2 regions of the Methylocystis sp. genome follow, and region 1 is predicted to be linked to the other one. Evidence: predicted binding sites of a transcription regulator. Region 1 holds the regulator's gene; the other holds the start of a gene.
The links. The regulator PhoB, encoded in region 1, activates phosphate uptake and scavenging genes when phosphate is short. The targets are predictions, from matches to a motif close to TGTCATNNANCTGTCAT.

Region 1 (15,437 bases):
CTGACGAAAGACGGAATCTGCTCCGATTGCTGGAAATAAAGATGCGCCGCCTCGGCGAGGCTTTCTCCCTCGAGCGGCACGACGCCCTGATAGCGCGCGGCGTCTTCCTCCCGCTCGATCGTCAGCGCGAGATGACCCCGCCCAAACAGCGCCGCCGGCGCAACATCGTGGATGTGCGCGACGCGCTCAGCGTCGAAACGGGCGAAACCCCGGAGTTTCCCCGGCGCGTCATAATCGACGACGAGCATGTCGACCGGACCGTCGCTGCGCGTCTGCAATTGAAAGCGCCCATGCGATTCGAGAATCGAGCCGAGCAGCGCGGCAAGCGTCACCGCCTCGCCGAGGAGACGCGCGACCTGCAGCGGATAGGCGTAATGATTGAGGATGGAATCGACGGTGGGGCCAAGGCGCGCGACCCGGCCGCGCAGGTCGAGCGCCTCGACCGCGAAGGGCAAAACCCTGTCATCCTCGGAATAAAACGCCGCCGGGCGACTCGGCGCCGGGTCGCCGCCTTGCCGCATCAGACCTGCCCCGGCGCGAGACACCAGCACAACACGCCCTTCTGGGCGTGCAGTCGGTTTTCCGCTTCGTCGAAGATGACCGACTGCGGCCCGTCGATCACTTCCGCGGCGACTTCCTCGCCGCGATGCGCCGGCAGACAATGCATGAACAGCGCATGTTTCGCCGCCGCGCGCATCAGTTTCGCGTCGACCTGATAGGGCGTGAGCGCGGCGCGGCGCTGCTCCTCGTCGGCGTCGCCCATCGACACCCAACAATCGGTGATCACGGCGTCGGCGCCCGCGACCGCCTCATAGGGATCGCGCGTCAGATTCATCTTCGCGCCATTGGCTTTCGCCCAGCCGACGAGTTCTTCCGACGGCGCAAAATCTTGCGGCGTCGCGACATTGATCGTGAAGCCCAGCCGGCCGGCCGCATGGACCCAGCTTGCGAGCACATTATTGGCGTCGCCGCTCCAGGCCACCGTGCGGCCTTCGATCGGACCCAGATGTTCCTCGAAGGTCATGACGTCCGCCATCACCTGGCAAGGATGCGACTGCTTGGTCAGCCCGTTGATGACCGGCAGATTGCCGTAGCGCGCCAGCTCCATGAGATCGGGATGCGAGAGAATGCGCACCATCACGGCGTCGAGAAACCGCGCGAGCACGCGCGCCGTATCGGCGATGGTTTCGCCGCGGCCCAGCTGCATTTCGGCGCCTGTCAGCATGATCGTTTCGCCGCCGAGTTCGCGCATCGCGATATCGAAGGAGACGCGCGTGCGGGTCGACGGCTTGTCGAACACCATGCCAAGATATTTGCCGGCGAGCGGCCGTTCGGTCGGCTCGACGCCCTTGACGCGACGCGACTTGAGCGATTTGGCGATATCAAGAATGTAACGCAGCTCTTCGCCGGAATGATCGGAGAGATCGAGAAAGCTGCGCGGCCGCGTCAGCGAATGGGCGGTCATCACGCGGCTCCGAGCTTTTCGGCGGGCGTGGCGAGCCGCGCGCATGCGGCGGAGAGGCGCGCCGCCGCTGCGGCGATGTCGTTCTCGTCGATGACGAGCGGCGGCAACAGGCGCACGACATTGTCTCCGGCAAGCACCGTCAACAGGCCCTCGGCGCGGGCGGCGGCGGCGAAATCGACGTTGGGAATTTTCGTCTTGAGGCCGAACATCAGACCTTCGCCACGAATCTCCTCGATCAGCGACGGATAACGGTCTTCGAGTTCCGCAAGCCGCTGGCGCAGCAGCGCGCCGAGACGCGCGACGCGCGCCATGAAGCCGTCGGCGAGCACGACGTCGAGCACGGCGCCGCCGACCGCCGTCGCCAGCGGATTGCCGCCGAATGTCGAGCCATGAGCGCCTAGCGTCATGCCTTTGGCGGCCTCGCGCGTCGCGAGACAGGCGCCGAGCGGAAAGCCGCCGCCAAGCCCCTTGGCGAGCGCCGCAATATCGGGCGCGACGCCGGCGTGTTCGCAGGCGAGAAACTTGCCGGTGCGGCCGACGCCGCACTGCACTTCGTCGACAACCAGGAGCAGACCGCGCGCGTCGCAAAGCGCCCGCAGCCGCGCGAGGAATGAGGGCGCGAAAACCCGCAGCCCGCCTTCGCCTTGAATGGGTTCGAGCAACACGCCGGCCGTTTCTTGCGTGATCGCCGCTTCGACGGCGTCGTAATCGCCGAATGGAACCTGATCGAAGCCCTCGACCGGCGGTCCGAAGCCGTCAAGATATTTGGCGTTGCCTCCCGCGGCGATCGTCGCGAGCGTGCGGCCATGGAAGGCGCCTTCGAAGGTGATGAGGCGATAGCGTTCCGGGTTGCCGTTCACCGCGTGGAACTTGCGCGCGGTCTTGATCGCGCATTCCACGGCCTCGGCGCCGGAATTGGTGAAAAAGACCAGATCGGCGAATGTGGCTTGGCAGAGCCGCTCGCTGAGGCGCTCGGCTTGCGGGATGCGAAACAGATTGGAGACATGCCAAGGCGCGTCAGCCGCGCGCTTCAACGTCTCGACGAGATGCGGATGATTGTGGCCGAGCGACAACACGGCGACGCCTGCGCTGAAGTCGAGATAGCGGTCGCCGTTTTCCGCGGTCAGCCACGCGCCTTCTCCCTGTTTGAACGCGAGATCGGCCCGCGGATAGGTCGGATAAAGCGCTGAGGTCAACAGCCCTGCTCCACGCCTCCTGTCGCCGGCATCGGCTGGGGGAAGCTCAAAAAAACAAAGCGCCGCCCTGTTGAGGGCGGCAGTTCGATGGGGATTTTAAGCGCGCCGCCCTACGCGGTCAAATCCTAGACGCCGCAGGAATATTAGAGCCCGCAGCGAAAAAGCGGATGCCGGTTTTTCGCGCAAAGCGTGCTCTAAGCTTTTGGAATCTGTCGCGTCATCTGCGCTTTGGCGATTCCGTCCAACCGCAGCGCGATCTAGCGTCGAAGCCGCGTCGCGCCGTCGCGCAAGGGTGAGTCTCTCATGCAACAGTCTTTGTGAAAGGCTGTTGAGAACGCGAGCGCGCGCTTGCCAGCGCGACTCGCGCGTGATTCAAAGTAAACAGAAAGTTTCTAGTCGGCGCCCGCATCGTTAATTCGGGCGCGTTCTCTCGAGTGTTGATGCGCGTCACATCGCGGCTGGGCTTCAGGCCTGCGCAACGGTCGGAGGCAGACTCCGATCCGCGCTCGACCCGAAAGAATGGAGAAGCCTAATGTCATGGACCGACGAACGCGTCGAACTGCTCCGCAAACTCTGGAGCGACGGGCTGAGCGCCAGTCAAGTGGCGGCTGAACTCGGACCGGGCATCACGCGCAACGCCGTCATCGGCAAGATCCACCGGCTCGGGCTCGCCGAGCGCGCCAAAACGGTCAGCGCGCAGCGGCCGCGGGTCGCCAAGGCGCCCCGTCAGACGCAGCCGCGCATGAACGGAACCGCGTCGCACGGCAATCTCGCGCTTGCTTTCGCGCCACATGCGCTGGCCGCGCCGCGGCATGCGCCTGAAGAAGAAGTGGTGATCCCGATGTCGGAGCGCGTCACGCTCATGGAGCTGCGCGAATCCATGTGCCGTTGGCCGATGGGCGATCCGACGTCTGCGGAATTCCGCTTCTGCGGCGGCAAATCAAGCATCGGCGGCGGGCCATACTGCGCTTATCATGCGCGCGTCGCCTATCAGCCGGCCCAGGATCGCCGCCGCGCGCGCGATCAGTTCAGGGCGCAGCGCTACGCGTAAGCCGTGACGGCGGTCATTCGTGGCCGAAGGTTTCGTCGAAGGAATAGCCGGCGCCGCGCACCGTGCGGATCGGATCCTTTTCGCGGCCGCGGATCATGGCCTTGCGCAGACGTCCGACATGGACGTCCACCGTGCGCTCGTCGATTTCCGCCGACATGCCCCAGACGCTGTCGAGCAGTTGCGCGCGCGTGAATACCCGGCCCGGCTTCTCCATGAAATATTCGAGCAGCCGGAACTCGGTCGGTCCGAGGTGAATTTCGCGCCCCGACCGCCGCACCCGACGCGTGTCGCGATCGAGATCGATGTCGCCGAGGGTCAGCCGCGAGGCGACGCGCTCGGGCCGCGCCCGGCGCAGCAGCGCGCGCACCCGCGCCATCAGCTCCGGCGTCGAAAACGGCTTGACGACATAGTCGTCGGCGCCGACCGAGAGCCCGCGCACGCGCTCCCCCTCTTCGCCGCGGGCGGTCAGCATGATCACCGGCATGTCCTTGGCGCTGTCGCGGGCGCGCAGCCGCCGGCAGATTTCCAGACCGGACACCCCCGGGAGCATCCAGTCGAGAATGACGAGATCGGGCGGCGACTCGGCCAGTCGCAGCTCCGCCTCGTCGCCATTGTCGACATGTTCGACCTGGTAGCCCTCAGCCTCGAGATTATAGACAAGCAGCGTCGCAAGCGAGGTCTCGTCCTCGACGACGAGGATGCGCGGCGCTCGATCGCTTTTGCCGTTGCGCTGTACGACGGAAGTCACTTCGTTCATTGCGCCGCCTCATCCTTCACGCCGAAATCGGGAACGCGCGATTTCGGTCGTTCGGTGGGCATCGACTCTCCGGTGACGAGATAAATCACTGTTTCCGAAATATTGGTCGTGTGATCGCCGATCCGCTCCAGATTCTTCGAACAGAACAGGAGATGGGTGCAAAAGGAGATGTTGCGCGGATCCTCCATCATGAAGGTGAGAAGATCGCGGAAGACGGAATCCTCGAGCGCGTCGAGATCGGAATCATTCTGCCACACGGCGTGCGCGCGCTCCGTGTCGCGCAAGGCGTAGGCGTCGAGCGCGTCCTTAAGCTGCATCGCGGCGACTTCATGCATCGACTTCAGGCCGACGATGGCGCGCGGGACTCGGGCCTCCGAGACGATCTTGAGCGTTCGCTTGGCGATGTTTTTCGCGAGATCGCCGACGCGTTCGATATCGCCGGAGATGCGGATCGCGGCGATGCATTCGCGCAGATCGACCGCCAGCGGCTGACGACGCGCGATGGTGAGAATGGCGTTTTCCTCGATTTCGCGCTGAAGCGCGTCGAGCCGCGGATCGCTGGAGACAACGCGATGGGCGAGGTCGACGTCGAAGCTCGACAGGGCGTCCATCGCCTCCGCCAGCATTTTTTCGGCGACGCCGCCCATTTCAGCGATGCGCCGTCCGAGGGACTCAAGATCCCGATCGTAGGATTTGACAATATGATCGCTCATGAGCGCCGTCCTTGAGTCGCTGTTAGCCGAAACGGCCGGTGATATAGTCGAGCGTTCGCTTCTCTTTCGGCTTGTTGAACACGTCGTCCGTCTCGCCGAACTCGACGAGCTCGCCGAGATACATGAAGGCGGTGTAATCGGAGACGCGAACCGCCTGTTGCATGTTGTGCGTAACGATCGCGATCGTGTAGCGGTTCGTCAGCTCGTCGATGAGCTCCTCGACCTTCGCCGTCGAGATCGGATCGAGCGCGGAACAGGGCTCGTCGAACAGGATCACTTCCGGCTGCACGGCGACGCTGCGGGCAATGCAGAGACGCTGCTGCTGGCCGCCAGAAAGCCCAAGGCCGCTTGCCTGAAGCTTATCCTTGACCTCGTCCCAAAGCGCCGCGCCGCGCAGCGCCGTTTCGACGCGCTGGTCGAGATCGGCGCGCGACAGTTTCTCATAGAGCCGAATGCCGAAGGCGATGTTCTCATAGATCGACATTGGGAAAGGCGTCGGCTTCTGGAAAATCATGCCGACGCGCGCCCGCAGGGCGTTGAGGTCGATCGCAGGGTCGAGGATGTTTTCGCCGTCGAGGAGCACCTCGCCCTCCGCCCGCTGTCCGGGATAGAGGTCGTACATGCGGTTCATCACCCGCAGCAAGGTCGACTTGCCGCAGCCCGAAGGACCGATGAAGGCGGTCACCTTATTGGCGTGGAGCGGCAGGCTGATGTTCTTGAGCGAACGATCGGCACCGTAAAAGAAATCAAGACCGCGCACCGTAACTTTTGTCGGCGGTTCTTTCGGAGATTGGACGGCGGCGTTCATTTCGATTTCCTCCGGCCGGCGCTTAACGTGCGCGCGGCGATCGACAGGGCGAGAACTGCGACAGTGATCAGCAGCGCGCCGGTCCAGGCGAGTTGCTGCCAGTCCTTGTAGGGCGAGAGCGCGAACTGGAAGATGACCACCGGCAGGCTCGCCATCGGCGCCGCCAGATCGGTGCTCCAGAACTGATTGTTGAGCGCCGTGAAGAGAAGCGGCGCGGTCTCGCCCGACACGCGCGCCACGGCCAGCAGCACGCCAGTGACCAGCCCCGCCTTGGCGGCGCGATAGGCGACCTGGCTGACGACATGGGAGCGCGGCGCGCCGAGCGCCGAAGCCGCCTCTCGCATTGATCCGGGCACGAGCAGCAGCATGTCCTCGGTCGTTCGCACGACGACCGGAACAACGAGCAGCGCAAGCGCCACCGCGCCCGAAATCGCCGAGAAATGGCCCATCGGATGCACAAGAATTGTGTAGACGAACAGGCCGACGACGATCGAGGGGGCGCTGAGCAGAATGTCGTTGATGAAGCGAACGACGAGCGTCAGCTTCGAATAACGGCCGTATTCGGCCATATAGGTTCCGGCCAGCATGCCGAGCGGCGTGCCGATCGCCACGCCGATGACGGTCATGATCAGCGAGCCGGCGATGGCGTTGAGCAATCCTCCGGCGCTGCCGGGGGGCGGCGTCATCTCGGCGAAGACCGCCGGAGACAGGCCGCGGACGCCTTCGTAAAGAAGCGCGACGAGGATCAGAAACAGCCACGCCAGCCCGAACAGGGCCGCGACCCAGCAGAGCGTCGTCGCGATGGAATTGGTGCTGCGTCGAGTTGCGTAAAGCGACATGGGCGTCTCCCTACGCTGACTTTTGTTCGATGCGCATCAGCATGTAGCGCGCAATCGCCAAAACGATGAAGGTGATGACGAAGAGGATGAGGCCGAGTTCGATCAGCGCCGACGTATAGAGGTCGCCGACCGCCTCGGTGAACTCATTGGCGATGGTCGCCGAAATCGTCGTGCCGGGCGCGAGCAGAGACCCGGAAATTTTATGCGCGTTGCCAATGACGAAAGTGACCGCCATCGTCTCGCCGAGCGCCCGACCGAGACCGAGCATGACGCCGCCGATCACGCCGACGCGCGTATAGGGCATCACCACATAGCGCATCACTTCCCAGGTCGTGCAGCCGATTCCGGTCGCCGCTTCCTTCAACACCGGCGGCACCGTCTCGAAAACGTCGCGGGAGATTGAAGCGACGAAGGGCAACACCATGATCGCGAGAATGAAGCCCGCCGTCAGCATGCCGATGCCGTAAGGCGGGCCGGCGAAAAGCGCCGAGAACACGGGAATGTCGCCAAAGGCCGCGATCAGCGCCGGCTGCACATGCGACTGCAGAAACGGAGCCAGCACGAAGAGGCCCCAAATGCCGTAGATGATCGACGGGATGCCGGCCAGGAGTTCGATCGCCGTGCCGATCGGCCGGCGCAGGATATAGGGGCAAAGCTCGGTGAGGAAGATGGCGATGCCGAGTCCGACGGGAACGGCGATCAGCATGGCGATGGCCGAGGTCATGATCGTGCCGTAGATCGCCGGAAGCGCGCCGAAATTTTCGGTGACCGGATTCCAGGACTGCGTCACGAGGAAGCCGAAACCGAAGGCCTTCATCGCCGGCCACGAGCCGTAGACGAGGGAAATAATGACGCCGCCCAGGATCACCAGGACGATGACGGCCGCGCCGCGCGTCGCCTCGCGGAACATCCGGTCGACAAGCGCCATCCTGCTCAGCGCACGCGATCGATCGGCGGTGGCTGACGGCGAGGCCGCCTGGTGCAAGACTACTTCCGACATTTCCGAATCCGCCTCCCCGCCAGCTGCGTTCGCGCTTCGCTGGCTCGGTTCGATCGAGAACATTCGCTCAACTCCCGGCGCCGTCCTGCTTGGATGGGCGCCCATGTTCCCAGACGGCCGCCCACGGCGGCCGTCCGAGTCTGTTGAAGCAAGCCTCGGCTCGCCGCGTCAAAGCGACGAGAGCGGCTTACCGTCGGTCCCTTTGACGCCGGTCCAGGTCTTCTTGATGAGCTCGACGACCGATTTCGGCATCGGAATATAGTCGAGTTCTTCAGCCATCTTGGCGCCATGAGCGAAGGCCCAGCCGAAGAACTTCATGGCTTCGCCCGCAGCCGCCTCATCCTTGGGCTCCTTGGGCAGAAGAATAAAGGTCGCGGCGGTGATCGGCCACGCCTTCGCGCCGGGCTCATTGGTCAGGATCTCATAGAATCCCTCAGCATGGGCCCAGTCGGCGCCCGCCGCGGCCGCCTGGAACGAGTCCATGCTCGGCGCGACAGCCTTGCCGTCCTTGTTGACCATCTTGGTATAGGTCAGCTTGTTCTGCTTGGCGTAGGCATATTCGACATAGCCGATCGCGCCCTTGGTGTTGGCGACATTGTTCGCCACGCCTTCATTGCCCTTGGCGCCGATGCCGACCGGCCATTCAACCGAAGTGTTCTCGCCCACTTTCGACTTCCAGTCGGGCGAAACCTTCGAGAGGTAATTGGTGAAGTTGAAGGTCGTTCCCGATCCATCGGAGCGATGGACGACGACGATCGGCTCCGACGAAAGCTTCGCCTTCGGATTGAGCTTCTTGATCGCCGGATCGTCCCATTTGACGATCTCGCCAAGGAAGATCTTGGCCACGGTATCGCCGTTGAGCGTGAGTTCGCCGCCCTTCACGCCAGCAAGATTGACGACCGGCACGATGCCGCCGATCACCTGGGGCCATTGAATGAGGCCGGCGGACTCGAGGTCTGCGGCCTTCAGCGGCTGGTCGGAGGCGCCGAAAGTGACCGTCCGCGCCTTGATCTGCTTGATGCCGCCGCCGGAGCCGATCGACTGGTAGTTCAGCCCGTTGCCGGTGTCTTTCTTATAGGCCTCGGCCCATTTGGCGTAGATCGGATAGGGGAAGGTGGCCCCAGCGCCGGAAATGTCCAGCGCGCTAGCCGCGCCGGCCATGACGGCGAGCGCCAGCGCTGCGCCAGCGCCGCGCCTGAAAATCTTCGAGATCATATGAAGGTCTCTTTCGCTCGAGAACAGACTAAGCGATGCGCGCCCCGCGTCATCGCGCGCCAGAAATTAGCGGCCCGACAATAGGTTTTTGTGACACAAAGATTACAGTTTTATGACATTTAAGTTATTTCAATATCAGAATCTTGTAAAGTGAATTAGCCGACCTCGCTTCCGGGCAGGATGACGCGAAACAGCGTCCCCTCGCCGAGCGCCGACTCGATCGCGAGCCGACCGCGATGTCGTAACACGATATGTTTGACGATAGCGAGTCCCAGACCGGTGCCGCCCTTGGCGCGGCTCTTGCCTGCGTCGACGCGATAGAAGCGCTCGGTCAGTCGCGGAATGTGCTCCGGCGCGACTCCGGGTCCGTAATCGCGCACCGACAGAACGACGAGCGCGCCCTTGCGGACAAGCGAAATGTCGATGGGCTTGCAGGCGCCGTGTTCGGCGCATCCATATTTCAGCGCGTTTTCGACGAGATTTTCGATGACGCGGGCCAGTTCGTCACGGTCGCCCGGCGCGACGACGTTCGGCTGGAGATCGAGATTGATGGCGACGCCCCTGTCCTCGGCCATCTGCGACAGCGTATCGACGATGTGAGCGACGAGCAGCGTCAGATCGACAGGCGTCGCCGGCCGAAGATGCATATGTTGCTCGATGCGCGACAGGGACAGAAGATCGTCGACCAGCCGCGCCATGCGCTGCGCCTGTTCGCGCATGATGGCAAGGAATTTGTCGCGCGTTTCGCTGTCCTCGCGCGCCGGGCCCTGCAGCGTCTCGACAAAGCCGAGCAGCGAGGCGAGCGGGGTTCGCAGCTCATGGCTGGCGTTCGCCACGAAGTCGACGCGCATGCGCTCGACGCGCCGCGACTCGGTGAGATCGCGCAGGCTCACGATGGCGGCGGGCTCGAAGCCTTCGATCTGCATCGGCGCGATATGGGCCTCGAACCAGCACTCCACCGGCAGGCGCTCGACCCAGACGGTTTTCTCGGCCTCGCCGCCCTCGAGCACGCGGGCGACGGCGTCGAGCATGTCGGGAGAGCGAAGACTGCGGGACAACGGCTCGTTCAGCCGAATCGCCGGCGCGAGGCTTTGCGCCGCAGCGTTCACGGCGACGACATGGGTTTCGGAGTCGATGACGAATATCGGCTCCGGAAGCGCATTGATCACCGGCGCCAGCAGATCCATCGCCTGATCGCGCCATTTGCGTTGCTGAGCCGATAGGGTCATGGCGACTGGCCCCGCGCTATTCAATTTGAGCGCTCCTCCAAAATGCGGGCGATCGCCTCGCGCAAGGTCGTCCAGCGGCGCGCGCCTTCGTCGGCGCCCAGAAGCGCAAGCGCGACGACAAACGGGATGAAGTAATAGACCATGCGAAACAAAAGCAACGACGCCAGAACGCTTTCCTGCGAAGCCGCCGGAATGGCGTGCAGCATGGTCGCTTCAAAGACGCCGATGCCGCCCGGCGCATGGCTGATCACGCCAAGAATGCAGGCGACGATATAGACCGCCACGAAGGGCACAAAGTCCAACGGAACGCCGACCGGAAGCAGCACATAGAGCGCGCCAGCGGCGCAACATAGATCGGCGACGCCAAGCGCGAACTGCGCCGCAGTCGGGACAAAACCGGGCAGATCAAGCGCGTGGCCGCGAAGCACGATGCTGCGGCGCTCGAAGGTCACCCAACCAAAATAATACAGCACGCCGCCAAGGATCAGCACGCCCGGAATGACGTGAAGAAGCGCTGGCGCGCCGTCGAGCGCGGATAGCGCGCTCGCGCCGTAAACGAAGCCTATGCCCATCATCAGCGTCATGCCGAGCCAGAAGGTGACGCCGGCGAACACGGTGATGTTGGCGACCTGCAACGCGCTCAGCGAGACGCGCGAGTAAATCCAATAGCGGACGGCCGCGCTGGTGATGATCGCAAATCCCAGATTGAAGGAAATCGCGTAGCTGGCGAAGGAGGCAAGGGCGGCCACTCTGTAGGGCGCATGCGCGCGCATGTGCCACAGCGCGACGACGTCATAGCCGGTTAGGAAAAGATAGGAGAGGGCGGAAAGCGCCAGCGCGGCGAGAATTTGCGTGGCGCTCGTCGCGCGAAAGGCGTTCAGCAGATCGGCGTAGCTCAGGTTCGAGAGCGTCGTTCCGAGAATATAAGCGGCGAGCGAAAAGACCGCGAGACTGGCCGCGACGCCCAGCGCGCTCAACGCGCCTTTGGGCAGCCGGTTGCGAAGGGTCTCAAAAAATCCTGCGTTTTCTCGTGGCCTCACGACCGGCAGCCCCGGCGTGGCGGCCTGCATCAGTTCGTTATCCTGCTGAGTCACGCTGCCCCCGCGCCAGCCGCCGCCAGGTTCTTGGAGCATTCAATCGACAAGCCTCGCAATCGTCATTTCGCTTGATGTTCGTTTTTCTCATCGCTTCTCGCCTTGTCCGGTTCAATCCCTCAATCATGTCATGGCGATGACTGGCAGGCGATGGCTGGACAGAGCGACAATCGGGAACGTTCGAGCCTTCAATGAGCTTGGCGTCGCACGCGCCGGCGTCAAGCCCTAACCGCCTTTGAACCCACGAATCTTGACTGACGAACGCGTGTTCTGGATGTACGCTTTCTAAATCGGGGTGAAACGCCGCCGAAAAAAGGGCTGTCATTGTTTACAGGACAGTCGTCAACCGATTGCCGGCCCTTTCAGTTCGACGACATTTCCTTCGGGATCCTTGATGTAGATCGACGGTCCCGGGCCCTCCGCGCCATAGCGTGAAGCGGTTTCGCCGGCCTCCACGTTGTGTGCGGCGAGGCGGCTGCGGATATCGCTCTCGTCGAAAGGGTCGACCCGGAAGCAGAAGTGATCAAGATTGCGTCCATCCCTACCCCGCGCGCCGCCGCCGGCGCGGCCGAGTTGGCCGTCGACTGGCGCGAGATCAAGCAGCGAGCGCCCCGCCCTGAGCTGCACGATGCCGAGGGCGTCGTTTCGCCGTTCGATCGCGCAGCCCAGCACGTCGCAATAGAATTTCAGCATCGCGTCGAGATCAACAACTCGAAGCACGAGATGATCGATTTCCCGGATCCGCATCTTGGCGCCTCCTTTCGAGTCGTCAGATGGGTCGATGCTCGCCGATCGCCGTAGAGAGTGTCAATCTTCGGCTTCGCGCCGCCGCTTGCTTCATCGCCGCAGCTTCTCCAAGGCCGAAACCGATCAGATCTCGACATGGAGCTTGCCGAGGAAGGCCGCTCGTTCGAAAGAATTTCGTACTCGGCATCACCGCCGTCGTTCGAGACAAGCCCCATGAAGACGCCCGCCTCGACATCAAGGCAAAAGGAAAGTGGCGGCGGGCTATTTTCCACCAAGCCCCAAAATATAGCTGGCAAGCGAGTCGATCTCTTCACGCCCGAGAATGAAGTTCGGCATGTTCCTGTGCGACGAGCGCAGGAACACTTTGAGCGACAATTCGGTCGTCGACGACATTTTGGCTACGTCGATGAATCGGGGCGCTTTCGGATCGGGGCTCTTGGCGTCAGCGGCGCGTCCGATTGCGTGGCACGACGCGCATTCGGACTTGGCGATTTTCTCGCCGGTCGACGGATCGGCGCTCGCGGCCATCGCCGGCGTCGCAATCAGGGCCAGGGCCAAGGGCACCGCAATCCTCATTCGATCACTCCTCGCCGTTGAGGTCTTCGGGACGCGGCTGCAACATGATGTTGTAGCCGGCGTCGACGAGATGGACCTCGCCGGTGACGCCCCCCGAAAGCTCGGACAAGAGATAGAGCGCCGAGCCGCCGATTTCATCCAGCGTGATCATTCGACGCAGCGGACAGTGCTTCTTTTGAAACGAACCCATCGCGCGCGCCCCAGTGATGCCGGCGCCGGCCATGGTGCGCACTGGACCGGGCGACAGCGCATTGACCCGAATGCCGCGATCGCCGAAATCGGCGGCGAGATAGCGCACCGATGAATCGAGCGCGGCTTTCGCGACGCCCATGACATTGTAATTCGGCATGACATGGGTGCCGCCGCCGAAACTCACCGTCAGCAGCGACCCGCCCTTCTTCATAAGCGAGGCGGCGCGGCGCGCGGCTTCGGTGAAGGAGAAGCAGGAAATCACCAGCGTGCGGATGAAATTCTCGCGTGAGGTGTTGGCGTAAAGCCCCTTCAATTCGCTCTTGTCGGAATAGGCGATGGAATGGACGAAAAAGTCCATTTCGCCCCAATCATATTCGAGACGGGCGAAGACCTCATCGACCGTCGCAACATCCTCGACGTCGCAAGGCAGAACAAGACTCGACCCAAGCCCCTGGGCGAGCGGCTTGACGCGCTTTGCGACCGCCTCGCCCTGATAGGTAAAGGCGAGCGTCGCGCCGTGGCGCGCAAGCACGCGCGCGATGCCATAGGCGATCGAATGATCATTGGCGACGCCCATGATGAGCCCGCGCTTACCCTGCATCAAATTGCTGGCGACCGTCATAGACAAACATTCCTCGGAAAGATGGCGCGCCCGCCAAGCATCGCAGTTATGCGACCGCAGGCGCGCGGCGCGCGTTACGCTGTTCTTGAGAGTTGACGCACTGCCGCGCGAGAAGAAGCAATCTTAAGTCATCAAGCGTCCGGATGCTTAAACACCAATGTCGCATTGGTGCCGCCGAAACCGAACGAATTCGACAGCACCGCGCCGAGCTTCACGTTGTCGCGCCGTTCGCGAAGGATCGGCATGTCGGCGAAATCCGGATCCAATTCTTCGATATTGGCGCTTTCGCAGATGAAGCCGTTCTGCATCATCAACAGCGAATAGATCGCCTCCTGCACGCCAGTCGCGCCAAGCGAATGGCCGGTGAGCGATTTCGTCGCCGCGATCGGCGGACATTTATCGCCGACGCCGAAGACTTCGCGCAACGCTTCAATTTCCTTGGCGTCGCCGACCGGCGTCGCGGTGGCGTGCGGATTGATGTAGTCGATCGGGCATTTCACCGTCGCCAGCGCCTGTTTCATGCAGCGCACCGCGCCTTCGCCCGACGGCGCGACCATGTCGTAACCATCCGAAGTCGCGCCATAGCCGGCGACTTCAGCGTAAATTTTCGCGCCCCGCGCCTTGGCGTGTTCGAGCTCTTCCAGCACCAGCACGCCTGCGCCGCCGGCGATGACGAAACCATCGCGATTCTTGTCATAGGCGCGCGAAGCCGTCGCCGGACGATCATTATAGGAGGACGACATCGCGCCCATGGCGTCGAAAAGGACCGACAGCTCCCACTCCAATTCCTCGCAGCCGCCGGCGAAGATCATGTCCTGCTTGCCGTACTGAATCAGCTCATAGGCGTTGCCGATGCAATGGTTCGAGGTGGCGCAGGCCGATGAGATCGAATAGTTGACGCCCTTGATCTTGAACCAGACGGCGAGCGTCGCCGAGGCGGTCGAGGACATGCATTTCGGCACGGCGAAGGGGCCGACGCGCTTGGGTCCTTTGGTGCGGGTGATGTCCGCCGCCTCGACGAGCGTATGGGTCGAGGGGCCGCCCGACCCCATGATGATGCCGGTGCGCTCGTTCGAGACGTCGTCTTCGGAAAGGCGTGCGTCGGCGATCGCCTGATCCATGGCGACATGGTTCCAGGCGGTGCCGGCAGCGTGGAAGCGCATCGCCCGGCGATCGACGACTTCGCTCGCGTCGAGGGTCGGCATGCCATGCACCTGCGAGCGAAAGCCGAGTTCGGCGTATTTTTCCGCGCGCACAATGCCGGATTTCGCTTCGCGCAGCGAGGCCACGACCTCCTGCGTGGTGTTGCCGATCGAGGACACGATGCCCATGCCGGTGACGACGACTCGTCTCATTGCTCCAACTCCTCCGGCGCCGGGTCCATGTTCGCCGTCGCCTCCGTTAGCGTTCAGGCCGCCGTCGCCTCTTTGGCGAGGCAGACCTTGAGGTCCTTGGCCTCGTATATGCGCTCGCCATCCGCCGCGACCCAGCCGTCGGCCAACCCGATCACGAGCTTGCCGGTGCGCAGGCGCGTGAAGTCGACGCCATAGGTGACGAGCTTGGTATGCGGTCGCACCTGGCCGGAGAATTTCACCTCGCCGACGCCGAGCGCCATGCCGCGCCCCGGATTGTCGAGCCAGGCCAGATAGAACCCGACCATCTGCCACAGCGCGTCAAGACCAAGGCAGCCAGGCATCACGGGATTGCCCTTAAAATGGCAGTCGAAGAACCAAAGGCTCGGTTTGATGTCGAGTTCGGCCCTCATGTAGCCTTTGCCATGCTCGCCGCCCTCTTCGAAAATTTCCGTGATGCGGTCGAACATCAGCATCGGCGGCAACGGCAGCTGGGCGTTTCCCGGGCCGAACAGCTTCTCCTCGCCGCACGCCAGTAAATCCTCGTAGCCGAATGAGGAGCGCCTCTCGCCCATATTTCC
Region 2 (15,437 bases), on a different contig from region 1:
GACATCGTGGAAGGCGCCGTCGATCAGCGTCGCCTTCAGATCGACGACCGGGAAGCCCGCAAGCACGCCCGATGTCGTCACCGACGCGATGCCCTTGTCGACGCCGGGGATATATTCCTTCGGCACCGCGCCGCCGACGATCTGGCTTTCGAACTCATTGCCCTTACCAGCTTCATTGGGCTCGAAGATGATCTTGACCCGCGCGAACTGGCCGGTGCCGCCGGTCTGCTTCTTATGCGTGTAGTCGATTTCCTGCTTGCGCCCGAGACGCTCGCGATAGGCGACCTGCGGCGCGCCGATATTGGCGTCGACCTTATAGGTGCGCTTCAAAATATCGACCTTGATGTCGAGATGGAGTTCGCCCATGCCCTTGAGGATGGTCTGGCCGCTCTCCTGATCGGTCGAGACTCGGAAGGAGGGGTCCTCCGCCGCGAGCTTCTGCAGCGCGATGCCGAGCTTCTCCTGATCGGCTTTCGACTTCGGCTCGATGGCGATCTCGATGACCGGATCGGGGAACTCCATGCGCTCCAGGATCACCGGCTTCTGCTGGTCGCAGAGCGTGTCGCCGGTGCGCGTGTCCTTGAGGCCGGCAAGCGCGACGATGTCGCCGGCGTAAGCCTCCTTGATGTCCTCGCGGTTATTGGCGTGCATCAGCAGCATGCGGCCGATGCGCTCTTTCTTCTCCTTCGTCGAATTGAGCACGGTCGTGCCCGATTCGATCTTGCCCGAATAGACGCGGGCGAAGGTGATCGTGCCGACGAAGGGGTCGTCCATGATCTTGAAGGCGAGCATCGAGAAGGGCTCGGCGTCGGAGGGCTTGCGCACCATCTCCTCGCCGGTGTCCATGTCGGAACCCCTGATCGCCTCGCGGTCGATCGGCGACGGCAGATAATGCACGACGGCGTCGAGCAGCGGCTGCACGCCCTTGTTCTTGAACGCCGAGCCGCAGAAGATCGGAATGAAGGCGATTTTGCGCACGGCGATGCGGATCAGCCTGTGCAGCGTCTCTTCGTCAGGCTCCTGGCCGTCGAGATAGGCGGCCATGGCGTCGTCGTCCATTTCGACCGCGGCTTCGACCAGCGCGGTGCGATATTCCTTCGCCTTGTCGAGAAGATCGGCGGGAATGCCGTCATCATGATATTTCGCGCCGAGTCCTTCGTCTTCCCAGACGACGGCCTTCATGCGCACGAGATCGATGATTCCCTTGAAATTGCTCTCGGCGCCGATCGGCAATTGCGCGCAGACCGGACGGCCGCCGACGCGGGTCTTGATTTCCTCGACGCAGCGATCGAAGTCGGCGCCGATCTTGTCCATTTTATTGACGAAGACGATGCGCGGCACATTATATTTGTCGGCCTGACGCCAGACGGTCTCGGTCTGCGGCTCGACGCCCTGATTGCCGTCGAGAACGCATACCGCGCCGTCGAGCACGCGCAGCGAGCGCTCGACTTCGATCGTGAAGTCGACGTGGCCGGGCGTGTCGATGATGTTGAGGCGCTTGCCGTTCCAGAAGGTCGTCGTCGCGGCGGAAGTGATGGTGATGCCGCGCTCCTGCTCCTGCTCCATCCAGTCCATCGTCGCGGCGCCTTCATGCACCTCGCCGATCTTATGGCTCTTGCCGGAGTAATAGAGGATGCGCTCCGTCGTCGTCGTCTTGCCCGCATCGATGTGGGCCATGATGCCGAAGTTACGGTAGTCCTCGATCGGATGAGAGCGGGCCATGACGGTTGTCCTCGTGAAAGCTCGTGCTGCGCCTTACCAGCGGTAATGCGAGAAGGCGCGGTTGGCCTCCGCCATGCGATGGGTGTCTTCGCGCTTCTTCACCGCGGCGCCGCGGTTGTTGGAAGCGTCGAGCAGCTCGGCCGACAAACGATCGACCATGGTCTTGTCGTTGCGGGCGCGCGCCGCAGTGATGATCCAGCGGATGGCGAGCGCCTGACGGCGTTCGTTGCGCACCTCGACCGGCACCTGATAGGTGGCGCCGCCGACGCGGCGCGAGCGCACTTCGATCGCCGGCGCGACATTTTCGAGCGCCTGCTTGAACACCGCGAGCGGATCGCTCTTGGCCTTCGACTCGACCTGATCGAGCGCGCCATAGACGATCCGCTCGGCGACCGACTTCTTACCGTCGTACATGATCGAGTTCATGAATTTCGCGAGAACGACGTCGCCAAATTTGGCGTCCTCGATAACCTCGCGCTTTTCCGCCCGGTGACGTCTCGACATCGCCGTCTCTCCTTATTTCGGACGCTTCGCGCCGTATTTCGAACGGCGCTGCTTGCGGTCCTTGACGCCCTGCGTATCGAGGACGCCGCGCAGAATGTGATAGCGAACGCCGGGAAGGTCCTTGACGCGGCCGCCGCGGATCATCACCACCGAGTGCTCCTGAAGATTGTGGCCCTCGCCCGGAATGTAGCCGATGACCTCGAAGCCGTTGGTCAGACGCACCTTGGCGACCTTGCGCAGCGCCGAGTTCGGCTTCTTCGGCGTCGTCGTATAGACGCGTGTGCACACGCCGCGCTTCTGCGGGCAGGACTGCAGATGGCGGGCCTTCTCGCGATAGGTCGGCGCTTGGCGCGGCTTGCGGATCAACTGACTGATCGTCGGCATTCAATAGGTCCTTCGCGGATGGCGAATGGCGGATATCGGGTCCCGGCGCGCATGGCCTTAAGGCGATCCTTAAGACATGCGCAAACGAGCGAAGCGCCGATGGCCGTAAGGGCCAAGGCGCTTCTAACGCAGAGGATCCCGGAAGCCGGGATCGTGCCTTCCTGTCCATCGCTCTCGCGATGGGATGATTACCAATTACGCTTGGCGGTCACAGGCAAGGCGACAGCGTTTAAGTTCGAAGGATCGAGAGCGAGGCGCTCGCGACGGCGTGAACTTACGGCCTGTCGAAAGTGCGCGGAACCTAATGGCGAAGGTCGGGGGCGTCAAGCAAAGAATCTGTCATGATTGAAGAAAATTCGTATCTCGCCGCCGCTCGGATTTTGTTGGGAATGACAGCGATGCGAGAGCCTCGTACCCAGAAGAAATTCTCAAAAGCTGCTGCGCCGACCCCGCGCTCTGGTCAAGCCTCCGCGCCCCTTCACTCGGCGCGCGCCGCGCGAGAGGAAATCCGTAAGCTCCATGTTTGGGCGTCGCTCTGTGCGCCCGCTTTCGCGGGCATGACGGCGCAGGGCGCGCGCGCCGCAAATCGTCGCAGGCGGGCCCGCGCCGTTTTACGGCGCCGCGAAAGCCGGTAAGTTCACGCTGAAAAAACAAGGGAGGAACCCAACGCATGAGCCATGTCGCGCATGAGCTGCACGAAGAATTTCCCGAGCAGGCCGAGGCGATTCACACGCTGAAGGCCGGCAACGCCCATTTCGCCCGCATCGCCGAGGAATATCACGAACTCAACCGCGCCATTCACCGCATGGAGACCAATGTCGAACCGGCGGATGACGCGACCATCGAGGATTTAAAAAAGAAGCGGCTCGTCCTGAAGGATGAGATCGCCGGCTTCCTGGCGACGGTTTAAGGCCCCCTCCCCAGCCCTCTCCCGCGTAGCGGGGGAGGTGGCGAGCGCAGCGAGCCGGAGGGGGCGCGGCGCTGCGCCTACCGATATTGCGCCGGGGCCTGCGGATTATTGGCGGGATTGCTGTCGTGCTTGGTGAGCCGCGTCACCAGCGGGCCGCCGACGAGCGGCGCAATCTCCGCCTCCAGCGCGTCGGCGACGTCCTTGCCGTAAACTTCCTCGCCGCCGACATGAATCGAGAAGGCCTTGCTGTGCTTTTCGATTTTCGCCGGGTCTTCGATCACCGCCTTGGTCCATCTGTAGAGCGGAAAATCTGCCTGGCCCTCGCGTTCCGCCGCAGCGACGTAGTCGCTAAAGGCGTCGAGCTGGTTACGCAGCCTGGCGTTGTGCTTTGCAAGAATATCCCGCAAGGGCTGAAGTCCCGGATTCTCCGGGTCCTTGCGGGCGAGCTTGGCCGCCTCGTCGGCGAGATTGACCCGAACCTGATATGCCCAGTCTTCGCTCATCGATCCGCTCCCTTAAGGGCTTAAGCCGCGCCCCTTCATGTCTTTTTCAATTTCGGCAGGGCTGAAAAAACATAAGGAAGATCGGCCTGAATTCGAGGCTTTCCAATCTCCGGCCGACGCCGGCGCCGATCGCTTTACAGGCAAATCTCATTGTCGCCATTCTGTTTAACGGCGCATACTCAGGGACGAGGTGATTTTTTCACCGATCCGTGTATAAAGAACGACCGGCGCCGGAGCGGCGCCTTTGAATCGGACGTTGGCCACATTTCAGCCGCCTTGGCCCCGGACTTTGTCGGCGTCGACAACGCGCCTTCCGGAAGTCACGCCGTCGAGTCGAGAAAATGTCGACCGTTGCGCCAACGTTGCGCCCTTGCAGGCCGGAGGCGGCCGCTTTTGCGCGGACGCAGTTCTGTCGCGCCGGCCCGGACATTTAAATCGCGGCCGTAAATAGCAAAGGTTGAAGATGCCGACCATCGCTCTCGTCGACGACGACCGCAACATTCTCACCTCCGTCTCCATTGCCTTGGAGGGCGAGGGTTATCGGGTCCAGACCTATACCGACGGCGCACAGGCGCTCGATGGGCTGCGCGCCAATCCGCCTGATCTCGCGATTTTCGATATTAAGATGCCGCGGATGGACGGGATGGAGCTTCTGCGCCGACTGCGGCAGAAGTCGGACCTGCCGGTGATCTTTCTCACCTCGAAGGACGAGGAGATCGACGAACTCTTCGGCCTCAAGATGGGGGCCGACGACTTTATTCATAAGCCGTTCTCGCAACGCCTCCTGGTCGAGCGGGTGAAGGCGATTTTGCGGCGCGCCAATCCCAAAGAGGCCGCCGCCCAGAAGGAAACCGAGGCCAAGGTCCTGGAGCGCGGCGCGCTGGTCATGGACCCCGAGCGCCACACCTGCACCTGGCGCGGCGATCCGGTCGTGCTGACGGTGACGGAATTCCTGATTTTGCAATCGCTGGCGCAGCGTCCTGGCGTTGTGAAGAGCCGCAATGCGCTGATGGACGCGGCCTATGACGACCAAGTCTATGTCGACGATCGCACGATCGACAGCCACATCAAGCGTTTGCGCAAGAAATTCAAGATCGTCGACAATGATTTCGAAATGATCGAAACGCTATACGGCGTAGGCTATCGATTCAAGGAAGCCTGAGTTCTCGCCGAGGGTGCGCGAGATGGACGCAAGCATCGAGGGCGCGGGCGACGTGAACGTCGCCGACGAACCAGTCGCGGAGACGCCCTGCGAGGCGGTTGCCGCGGCGCCGACGCGCGCGGCGGCGTCGCGGGCGCGGCTGGGACGCAGGATGTCGCGGAGCCTGGCGCGCGCGTTGCGCACCGTGCAGACGCATCTCTCATCCTCGCTGACCCGCCGCATCGTCGTTCTCAATCTCGGCGGTCTTGTCGCGCTGCTCGGGGGCTTTCTCTATCTCAACCAGTTCCGCGAGGGTCTGATCGACGCGCGGGTGCAGAGCCTTCAGACGCAAGGCGCGATCATCGCCGCGGCGGTGGCGGCGTCGGCGACGGTCGACACCGACGCGATTTCGATCGACCCGGAAAAACTCTTAAAGCTCGCCCCCGGCGAAAGCGCGAGCGGCGCCGAAGGCGGTTCGCCGCTGGAGTTTTCTCTCAATCCCGAGCGCGTCGGCCCGTTGCTGCGGCGTCTCGTGTCGCCGACGCGGCTGCGGGCGCGCATCTACGACCACGACGGCTTTCTGCTGCTCGACTCGCGCTCGGTCTCTGGGCGCTCGAACATTCTGCGCTTCGAATTGCCGCCGCCGAGCGCGCCGCCCGCCACGCTCGACGCCTCGTCCTTCGTCGAGCGGGCGTTTAACTTTATCCAGCGCCTGTCGCATCGACCGGAACTGCCGCTTTACGAAGACATCGGCATGGGCAATGGCAAAGCCTATCCCGAGGTCGGCAGCGCGCTTGGCGGGCGCATCCATTCGGTGGTGCGCGCCAACGCCAAAGGCGAATCCATCATTTCCGTCGCCGTTCCGATCCAGCGCTTTCGCTCGGTGCGCGGCGCGCTGCTGCTCTCGACGATGAGCGGCGACATCGACGCGATCATCGTCGCCGAACGCTGGGGCATCATCCGCATCTTTCTGGTCTCGGCGGGAGTGATGCTGTTGATTTCGCTGTTCTTCACCAACACCATCACCGAGCCCATGCGCCGCCTCGCTGAGGCGGCCGAGCGCGTGCGGCGCGGCGCAAGGTCACGTCAGGAGATTCCGGATTTTTCGGACCGGCCGGATGAAATCGGCCATCTCTCCGGCGCGCTTTGCGACATGACCAAGGCGCTCTACAACCGCATCGACGCGATCGAGCATTTCGCCGCCGACGTCGCGCATGAACTCAAGAATCCGCTGACCTCGCTGCGCAGCGCCGTCGAGACCCTGCCGATCGCCAAGACCGACGCGTCGCGCGACAGGCTGCTCGCCATCATCAAACATGACGTTGGCCGGCTCGACCGCCTGATAAGCGATATTTCCGACGCCTCGCGACTCGACGCCGAGCTGGCGCGGGCCGACATGGGCGTCGTCGACCTTTCGGCGGCCTTGTCCACCGTCATAGAAGTGGCGCGCGCCATCGACCGGGGCGACGGCGTCACGATCGAGCTTACGATACGTCCTTCTCCGCAAGATTCCTCGCGCAGCAACTGGCGCGTTCTCGGCCATGACTCGCGTCTCGGCCAGGTGCTCAACAATCTGATCGACAACGCCAGGTCGTTTTCGAAGCCCGGCGGGACCGTGCGCGTGCGGCTGTGGCCGGAACGCGCCAACGGACCCGGCGGCCAGCAGCTCGAGGGCTATGAGATCATCGTCGACGACGACGGTCCTGGAATTCCCGACGGCGCCTTCGATCGCATCTTCGAGCGTTTCTACACGGATCGGCCGGAACAGGGATTTGGCCAGAATTCAGGACTGGGGCTTTCGATCTCGCGTCAGATCATCGAGGCGCATGGCGGGCGCATCCGCGCGCTCAATCGCACCCGCGCGCATCCGCAAGGCGCCGACGGGCCGCGCTGCGGCGATACCGTGCTTGGCGCCCGCTTCGTCGTTTGGCTGCCGGCGGCGCGATGACTCCGCCGCCGCAGGGGTCCGCCTATCTGCACGCCAACGCCCTGGTGCTGGGCGAATTTGGCCTGCTGCTCCGCGGACCGGCAGGCGCCGGCAAGAGCACGCTGACCCTGCAGCTCATCGCCGACTGGCGCGCGCGCGGCGCCTTCGCGGCCCTTGTCGGCGACGACCGGGTAGCGATGGAAGCGCGCCACGGCCGGTTGATCGCAAGGCCCCATCCTTCGATCCGCGGGATGATCGAAGCGCGCGGTCTGGGGGTGCTGCGCGTCGACTTTGAGCCGGCCTGCGTATTGCGGGCGGTGGTCGATCTGCTCGCACTCGATGAGTCGCCAGAGCGATTTCCGGACGCGAGCGAATGCAGGACTGAGTTGAGCGGCGTCATATTGCCGCGTCTGTTCGAAAACGCGGCGCGCGTCGGGGCTGTGACGCGAATCGGCTCCTATATTCAGGCCGTTGCGACAAATTGAAGGAGCCGTGCTGTTTTCGCTTGCCTATTTCGCGGCGTTGCACAAAATGTCGCCCCTGTTGAGCGGTGCGATAACGGCTGACGCAATGGCTTCGAGTGCGCCGTTCGCCCTGTGTGGCCGATGCGTTTTTTTGATGTCGGCGCGCATGAGACGTCTTCATGAGTGGTAGGGTCGTATGATCGGAATGGTCTTGGTGACCCACGGCCACCTTGCCACTGAGTTTCGCGCGGCGCTCGAACACGTCGTGGGACCTCAAAAGCAGATTGCGGCGATCTCGATCGGGCCCGAGGACGACATGGAGCGCCGGCGCGCCGATATCATTGAAGCGATCCGCGAGGCCGACACCGGCGAAGGCGTGGTGCTGCTCACCGACATGTTCGGCGGAACGCCCTCCAATCTCGCCATCTCGGTGATGGACGGCGGAAAGGTCGAAGTGCTTGCCGGGGTCAACTTGCCGATGCTGATCAAACTCGCCTCGGTCCGCGATACGCAACCTCTGGAACAGGCGGTGCTGCAGGCGCAGGACGCCGGGCGCAAATATGTATACATCGCCAGCAAAGTGCTCAGTGCGAAATGAATGATCTCGTGACCGACAAATTGCATCAGGCTGCGGCCGAAGAGACGATGTCGCGGGAGATCGCGATCGTCAACAAGAAAGGGCTGCACGCCCGCGCCACCGCCAAATTCGTGCAGTGCTGCGAAAAATTCGACGCGGTCATCACCGTGTCTCGCGGCGAAGAAACCGTGGGCGGCAGTTCGATCATGGGCATTCTGACGCTTGGCGCCGGCCAGGGCTCGACCATCACCGTCACCGCGACGGGACCGCAAGCGAAGGCCGCGCTCGATGCCTTGGAGGCGCTCGTCGCCAATCGCTTCGGCGAAGACGAATAGAGCGCGATCGCCGACGTCGCGACTTTCACGTAGTGCAGAAGCTTCTCCTGTTCGCAGGCGAGTGACATGTCCGTCTTGACGGTTTACGCGCGGGTGCTGGGATTGCTGCGGCCTCAGGCGCGGCTCGCGACAATTCTCGTCGCCGCCAATCTCGCGCTCGCCGTCGCCGCTTTCGCCGAACCGATGCTGTTCGGTCGCATCATCGATCGCATGACTCGCGCGCAGGCGCCCGGCGAAACCTTGACATGGGGCGATCTGCTGCCGCTCGTTTCCGCCTGGGCGGCCTTCGGTCTGTTTTCGATTGGCGGCGCCATACTCGTCGGGCTTAACGCCGATCGTCTCGCGCATCGCCGGCGACTGGCGGTGATGTCGGATTATTTCGACCATGTTCTGAGCCTGCCGCTGAGCTTTCACGCCAATGTCCATTCGGGCCGTCTGCTGAAGACGATGCTCGACGGCGCCAACGCCATGTGGGGGCTTTGGCTGTCGTTCTTTCGCGAGAACTGCGCTTCCTTCGTCACACTCTTCGTGCTGCTGCCGGCGACGCTCTTCGTCAATTGGCGACTCGGCGCGCTGCTGATGGGGCTCGTCGTGGTTTTCTATTTGGCGACGAGCTTCGTCCTGCGCCGCACCGAGGATCTGCAGGGACAGGTCGAGCGCTATAACTCCACGCTCGTCGAACACGCCTCGGATGCGCTCGGCAATATCCCTGTGGTGCAGAGTTTTACGCGCATCGAAAGCGAGTCGCATGCGCTCAACCGAATCATCGACGACGTGCTGGCGGCGCAATTGCCGGTGCTTTCCTGGTGGGCGTTCGTCGTGGTCGCCAGCCGAGCCTCGGCGACTTTGACGATTCTTGCAATCTTCCTGTTGGGGGTCTGGCTGCATTTGCGCGGTCTGGCGACGATCGGCGAGATCGTCGCCTTCATGAGCTTTGCGACCATGCTGATCGCAAGGCTCGAACAGGTGGTCGGCTTCGTCAATGTGCTCTTTATGCAATCGGCGAAGATTGGCGAATTCTTCGCCGTGCTCGACACGCAGCCGAGCGTCGCCGATCGACCCCACGCGCGCGACGCCGAACGTCTGACCGGCGCGGTCGAATTCGACAACGTTTCCTTTTCTTATGATGGGCGGCGGCAGGCGGTGCGCGACGTGTCGTTTACGGCGAAGCCCGGCGAGACGATCGCGCTCGTCGGCGCGACCGGCTCGGGAAAGTCGACAACGCTCGGGCTCTTGCATCGGGTGTTCGATCCGGACAGCGGCGTTGTGAAAATCGACGGCGTCGACATTCGCGAATTCACCTTAAGCTCGCTTCGCCGCAACATCGGCGTCGTGTTTCAGGAGCCGATGCTGTTCGCGCGTTCGATCGAGGACAATCTGCGCATCGGCAATCCCAACGCGACGGAGGAGGACATCGCGCATGCGCTTGAATTGGCGCAGGCGAGGGAATTCGTTTCAAGCCAGAGCGACGGGCGAGCGACGCGCGTCGGCGAACGCGGCCGCTCGCTTTCGGGCGGCGAACGTCAGCGGCTGTCGATCGCGAGAGCGCTGCTGAAGGACCCGCCGATCATGGTGTTCGATGAAGCGACCTCGGCGCTGGACGCAACGACCGAACGCCTGATCCAGAAGGCGCTGGAGGCGGCGACGCACGGGCGCACCACCTTCGTCATCGCCCATCGCCTCGCCACTGTGCGCAGCGCCGACCGCATCCTCGTCTTCGATCAGGGCGAGATCGTCGAGAGCGGGAGCTTCGACGAATTGGTGGCGAGAGGCGGCCGTTTCGCGACGCTTGCGGCGGCGCAATTCATGACCGAACCGACGGTTTCGACGGCGCCGCTCGACGGGGTCTATGAGGCGACGGCGGCGCAGCCGGTCGCGGGGCAATGCGGCGCGCAGACGCGCGCGTAAGGCAATCATTGAATTCGTTCGCCGCGGCTCGTCATGAGACGCCCGCATCAAGCTTATACGCGCGCGCCGCGGCAAGTCGCCGCAATCGAAAACGCGCGCAGAAACAAATGAGAAAGACCGCAGAAATTCAAACTCAATAGGCTCCGCTCTCGTCTAACGGCGCTCGCCCTCGAACCCGCGAGCATTCTTTGAGTATCCGCTTATCGCCGCAAAAGCCGTCTCGCTTCGAGACTCGCGCTTTAGCGCCGGCGGATATTACGCGGAGGATTCAGTATGAGATTCAACATTTCAAGCGGATTGATCGCCATCGCATTCCTTCTTGTGATATCGGCGCCGCCTTCCGCCTCGGCGCGCGCCCAACGGGCCGCCGCTTCGGCAAGCCATAAGGCGAAGGACGCCCCTGTTTCGGCCGCAGCGCCGAAGGACGCCGCGGAACGCGCTCTGATGCAGCTGTCGCAGGACGGCATTTCCGCCCTCCGCGCGATTCGGTCGGCGCGAATCGCGCTCTTCAACGGTAAGCCGGAAATTGTCTCACAGCTCTTGGACAGCGCCGAAGCCTCTCTCCGCACGGCCGAGAATGAAGCGCCCTCCTTCACCATAAAGGCAAGCGAGACGATCAACGGCAAGGATGCCGAATCCGCTACGGCGAGCCAGAAGCTCGACCTCATTCCGATCGATGCGACGCTCGCGCTCGCCGACAACTATGTTCCGACGCGTGAAAATCAGGCGCATATCGCCAAGGCGAACGAGCATCTCAAGAATGGCGAGCAGAAGGCGGCCATCGAAGAGCTGCGCCTTGCCGAAGTCGATCTGAAATACACGCGCATTCTGATGCCGATCGAAGCGACGAAGAAACATGTCGATCAGGCGGTCCAGCTCCTGGGAGAGCACAAATATTACGAAGCGAATTTGGCGTTGAAAGCGGTTGACGACGGGCTGACGGTCGAAACCGTCAATCTTGTCGACCAGACCAGCAGGCAAGGCGCCGGCGCGCAAAAACCCGCCGCAAAATAGCGCCTGTAAGTCCAATTCCGGTTGATCAGTTCGCCGAGCTGTCATTCCCGGCAGGCCGAAGACCTGACCGGGAATCCAAAGCCGATTCAGAAGCGCTGCGGGTTGGCTTTTGGATTCCCGATCGCGCGCAAAGCGCGTCGGGAATGACAGGCGAACGGTTCGCCGCGAAGTAACGCCTATCCCATCACAACAAAAGGCCGCGCCCCTTTCGGAGCGCGGCCGCAGGCTTTTTTTAATGCGATCTTCTTTAGCGGATCACATAAGGCAGCAGGCCCAAGAATCTGGCGCGCTTGATCGCCTGGGCGAGTTCGCGCTGCTTCTTGGCCGAAACGGCGGTGATGCGCGAGGGCACGATCTTGCCGCGCTCGCTGATGTAGCGGGAGAGCAGACGCGTGTCCTTATAGTCGATCTTCGGCGCGTTCGTGCCGGAGAAGGGGCAGGACTTGCGGCGGCGGAAGAAGGGACGGCGGGGCGCTGAGCTCATTCTTCCTCTCCTCCCTCAACCTTGCTTTCCTCGCGGCGCGGGCGGCGTTCGCCCCGATCGCCTCTGTCGCCGCGTGGGCCGCGGCGCTCGCCGCGATCGTCGTCCTCGCGCTTGCGGAGCTGAGCCGAAGGCCCCTCCTCCAGCGCGTCGACGCGCAGCGTCAGCACGCGCAGAATGTCTTCATTGATGCTCTGCTGGCGCTCCATCTCGGCGATCGCCGCCGGCGGCGCGTCGATGTTCATCAGGGTGAAATGCGCCTTGCGGTTCTTCTTGATCCGATAGGCGAGCGATTTGACGCCCCAATATTCGGTCTTGCCGACCGTGCCGCCGAGCGACGCGATGACGGTTTTGAACTGCCCGGTCAGAGCCTCCACCTGCTGGGGAGAAACGTCCTGACGGGCGAGATAGACATGCTCGTAAAGAGCCATGGATTTTTCGCCTTTCCGTTGCCGCGAGCCGTTCCGGCGCCAAGCCCTTCGAGCGTTTCTTGGGGACATGCCCCGGAAAGGCTCGAACAGGAAAGTTCGAAGGCGGAGACACGGGAAGACGGGACATTAGCCCTCGCTTTTTGGGCATATTCTTGTCCGAATATGCTCGTAAAGCGCTTCCGTTCAGCCCCCGGCCGGGAACATCGCGATGGGCGGTTTATACCGGGCTTTAAGCAGGATGCAAGAGCATGACGCCGTTCGGCTTGTCGCCACAGGGCCGCGCCACTATGGTCCAGCCGTCCGGCCGCCGCCAGGAGAGACGAGATGACGCGGAAATTCAGAATGTTCGCGCTGCTCGCCGGCCTCTCCGCGCTGCTCTCCGCCTGCGACAAATGCGGCGGTTTCCAGGAGCTTCGCGCGCCCGGCGTGCCCCACGCCTGCAAGGACGGCGCGCCGCGCTGAGCATTATCTCCAGCACGCACAGTCTGTTTGATATAGTTCTCGCCCTGACGACAGGCGCGCCGGAGCCTCCCTTTGCCGAACGCCAGCACCTTCCTCGACATGAAACGCCGGGGCGAGAAAATCGTCGTCGTCACCGCCTATGACGCGCCGACCGCGCGCATCGAAGTCGAGGCTGGGGTCGACATTATTCTCGTCGGCGACAGCGTCGGCGTGAATATTCTCGGCTATGCCCATGAGCGCGAAGTGACGCTCGCCGACATGGCCCATCACATCGCCGCCGTGCGGCGGGGGGCGCCAGAGGTCTACATCATCGGCGACCTGCCCTATGCGAGCTACGATACGATCGAGCAGGCGATCAAAAGTTCGCGAATCCTGCAGCAGGCGGGCGCCGATTGCGTGAAATTCGAAGGCGCCGCGCCCGAACTCGTTCGCGCGCTGACGGCGGCGGGTTTCGACGTCTGCTGTCATCTCGGGCTCGAGTCGCAACATCACGACGTAAAACGTCGCCAGGGCAGGACCGCGCAGGCCGCCGCCAAACTCTACGACGACGCGCTGGCGCTCGACGCCGCCGGGCAGAAATTTCTGGTGCTGGAGCTCGTGCCGCAGGAGCTTGCGGCGCGGATCACGCAAGCGATCGGCGCGCCGACGATCGGCATCGGCGCCGGCGCGGCGACCGACGGACAGGTGCTCGTCGTCAATGATCTCGCCGGGATCACCGCGCGCGAATTCAAGCATAACCGGCGCTACGGCGCTATCGGCGCGGCGCTTCGCGAGGCAGTCGCTTCCTATGCGCGCGACGTGCGCGCCGGGCGCTTTCCAGAAGAAGCGCACGCGTTCCATATGGCCGACGAGGAACGCGCCGCCTTCGAGCGCGGGCGCGGCGGCGAGGCTTAAGCCGCGCCGATGACGGCGGGCGGCGCGCCGGCGAGACGTCGACTCCACATAATTTCGAACAGCGATTCCAGCGCGCGGGTATATGCATAGACGTCGAAAAGCGCCGTCGTCAGACGATTGGCGGCGAGCTTCGCCCGCAGGTCGGCGCAGCGCGAGGGATCGTCCGCCATGGCCAGCGCGATCTCGAAATAGGCGCCGAAATCCGGCGCAATCAGCTCCGGCAGCCCGATCGCATGGAGCAGGCTGCCGGCGACGCGGGAGGGAAAAGTGTCGCCCGCGCAGGTCACGATCGGCACCCCGGCCCAGAGCGCGTCGCTCGCCGTCGTATGAGATCCGAAAGGCGCCGTATCGAGCGCGAGATCGGCGAGTTGCAGGCGCGCCAGATGTTCGGCCTGCGGCAAATGCGGCGCGAACACAAGCCGTCGCGCGTCGATGCCGCGACTGCGTATTTCATTGCGCAGATTGCCTTCGGCCAGCATCGCCGCCGACAGCCACAGCACCGCGCCCGGCGTCGCCTCGAGCAGCCGCGCCCAGAGATCGAAGATAAAGGGCGTGAGCTTATAGGCCTGATTGAAGCAGCAATAGACGAAGCCTTCCTCCGGCAGGCCGGCGGCGCCCCGCGACGGCGCGGCGCGCGGCGGCGCGCCCCGCCCGTGCGGTTGATAGGCGTTCGGCAAATAGGCGAAGGCTTCCGAATAGGCCGACGACGAGGACGGCGGCGTCACATAGCGATCGGTGACAATGTAATCGCACACGCCGGCTCCGAGCGTGCCGGGATACCCAAGATAGTTGACCTGAACAGGTGCCGGTCGCAGCATCATCACGCCGGTGCGCGCGCCCCGAGTGAACCCCTTGAGGTCGATGAGAATGTCGACGCCGTCCGCATGGATGCGGCGCGCCGCCTCAACGTCGGTCAGCGCCGAAATGTCGATGAAAGCGTCAAAGGCGGCGCGCAACCTCGTCCGCATCGCGCCCTCCAAGCCGCAATAGCTGTAAGCGCGGATTTCGAAACGCGATCGATCATGGGCCTCGAGCGTCTCGACCAGAAGATGCGCGGTCGCATGGTCATGAAAGTCGTTTGAGAGATAGCCGAGGCAAATCCTGCCGCGGGGAGAGAGATCGAAGCGCATATCGAGGCGCGCGCGCAGCGGCGCCGCCGCCAAACGGCGAGCCGCGGTCCAGCTCTCGGAACAGGCGCGCTGTTCGCTGGCGGTGATCCCTGGCTCCGAAAGCAATATGAAGGGGGGCGTCGGCGGGCCGTCCGGCGTGGCGAGCGCCGCGCGAATTTGCGGGGCAGCGCTGGCGAAATCGTCCCACTCGCACATGGCGCGGCTGCGAGATATGGATTTCATGGCGCCCTTTCGCGAGGGGCCGATCCGCTCATATCCGGCCGATGCGCTCTAAGCGATTTCCGTGCCGTATAACAATTGCCATTGCGCCAGTTGCGCCATTAGGCCGAGTTGCCAGCATTGTCGCCGCCGCTAGAAGATGGCCCGCGCCGCGCCGCCGTCGGGGCGACCGGTCCCCACGAGGCCCATCATGACGTCAGCCACACCCCCGAGAGAAGCGCCGATCGGTCTCCTCGTCGTCAATCTCGGCACGCCCGATGCGCCGGACGTTCCCGCCGTGCGGCGCTATCTGGCGCAATTTCTGTCGGACCGCAGAGTCGCCGATCTGCCGCGCGCGCTGTGGCTCCCGATCCTCTATGGCGTCGTGCTCAATACGCGTCCACAGCGTTCGGCGAAGCTTTATCAATCAATCTGGAACCGCGACACGGACG

Region 2: a site for PhoB is predicted at 3,000-3,016, ahead of AB7I51_RS10915 (YdcH family protein). Genes of this name have one in related genera too.

What each region holds. Positions count from the first base shown of each region.
Region 1 is NZ_JBFWVN010000001.1:132,115-147,551, forward strand. Features, by position in the region: gene AB7I51_RS00665 (Hsp33 family molecular chaperone) at 1-521, opposite strand, end outside; gene argF (ornithine carbamoyltransferase) at 521-1,465, opposite strand; gene AB7I51_RS00675 (aspartate aminotransferase family protein) at 1,465-2,661, opposite strand; gene AB7I51_RS00680 (GcrA family cell cycle regulator) at 3,194-3,712, shown strand; gene phoB (phosphate regulon transcriptional regulator PhoB) at 3,726-4,469, opposite strand; gene phoU (phosphate signaling complex protein PhoU) at 4,466-5,182, opposite strand; gene pstB (phosphate ABC transporter ATP-binding protein PstB) at 5,205-5,990, opposite strand; gene pstA (phosphate ABC transporter permease PstA) at 5,987-6,829, opposite strand; gene pstC (phosphate ABC transporter permease subunit PstC) at 6,840-7,829, opposite strand; gene pstS (phosphate ABC transporter substrate-binding protein PstS) at 7,998-9,044, opposite strand; gene AB7I51_RS00715 (ATP-binding protein) at 9,200-10,273, opposite strand; gene AB7I51_RS00720 (lysylphosphatidylglycerol synthase domain-containing protein) at 10,294-11,406, opposite strand; gene AB7I51_RS00725 (VOC family protein) at 11,710-12,114, opposite strand; gene AB7I51_RS00730 (c-type cytochrome) at 12,376-12,690, opposite strand; gene fabI (enoyl-ACP reductase FabI) at 12,695-13,504, opposite strand; gene fabB (beta-ketoacyl-ACP synthase I) at 13,636-14,859, opposite strand; gene fabA (3-hydroxyacyl-[acyl-carrier-protein] dehydratase FabA) at 14,913-15,431, opposite strand.
Region 2 is NZ_JBFWVN010000031.1:526-15,962, forward strand. Features, by position in the region: gene fusA (elongation factor G) at 1-1,722, opposite strand, end outside; gene rpsG (30S ribosomal protein S7) at 1,756-2,226, opposite strand; gene rpsL (30S ribosomal protein S12) at 2,239-2,610, opposite strand; gene AB7I51_RS10915 (YdcH family protein) at 3,281-3,520, shown strand; gene AB7I51_RS10920 (hypothetical protein) at 3,598-4,023, opposite strand; gene AB7I51_RS10925 (response regulator) at 4,487-5,185, shown strand; gene AB7I51_RS10930 (stimulus-sensing domain-containing protein) at 5,208-7,112, shown strand; gene AB7I51_RS10935 (HPr kinase/phosphorylase) at 7,109-7,576, shown strand; gene AB7I51_RS10940 (PTS sugar transporter subunit IIA) at 7,752-8,153, shown strand; gene AB7I51_RS10945 (HPr family phosphocarrier protein) at 8,150-8,467, shown strand; gene AB7I51_RS10950 (glucan ABC transporter ATP-binding protein/ permease) at 8,534-10,375, shown strand; gene AB7I51_RS10955 (YfdX family protein) at 10,649-11,389, shown strand; gene rpsR (30S ribosomal protein S18) at 11,637-11,873, opposite strand; gene rpsF (30S ribosomal protein S6) at 11,870-12,301, opposite strand; gene AB7I51_RS10970 (hypothetical protein) at 12,626-12,763, shown strand; gene panB (3-methyl-2-oxobutanoate hydroxymethyltransferase) at 12,836-13,657, shown strand; gene AB7I51_RS10980 (UDP-N-acetylglucosamine-peptide N-acetylglucosaminyltransferase) at 13,654-15,009, opposite strand; gene hemH (ferrochelatase) at 15,197-15,437, shown strand, end outside.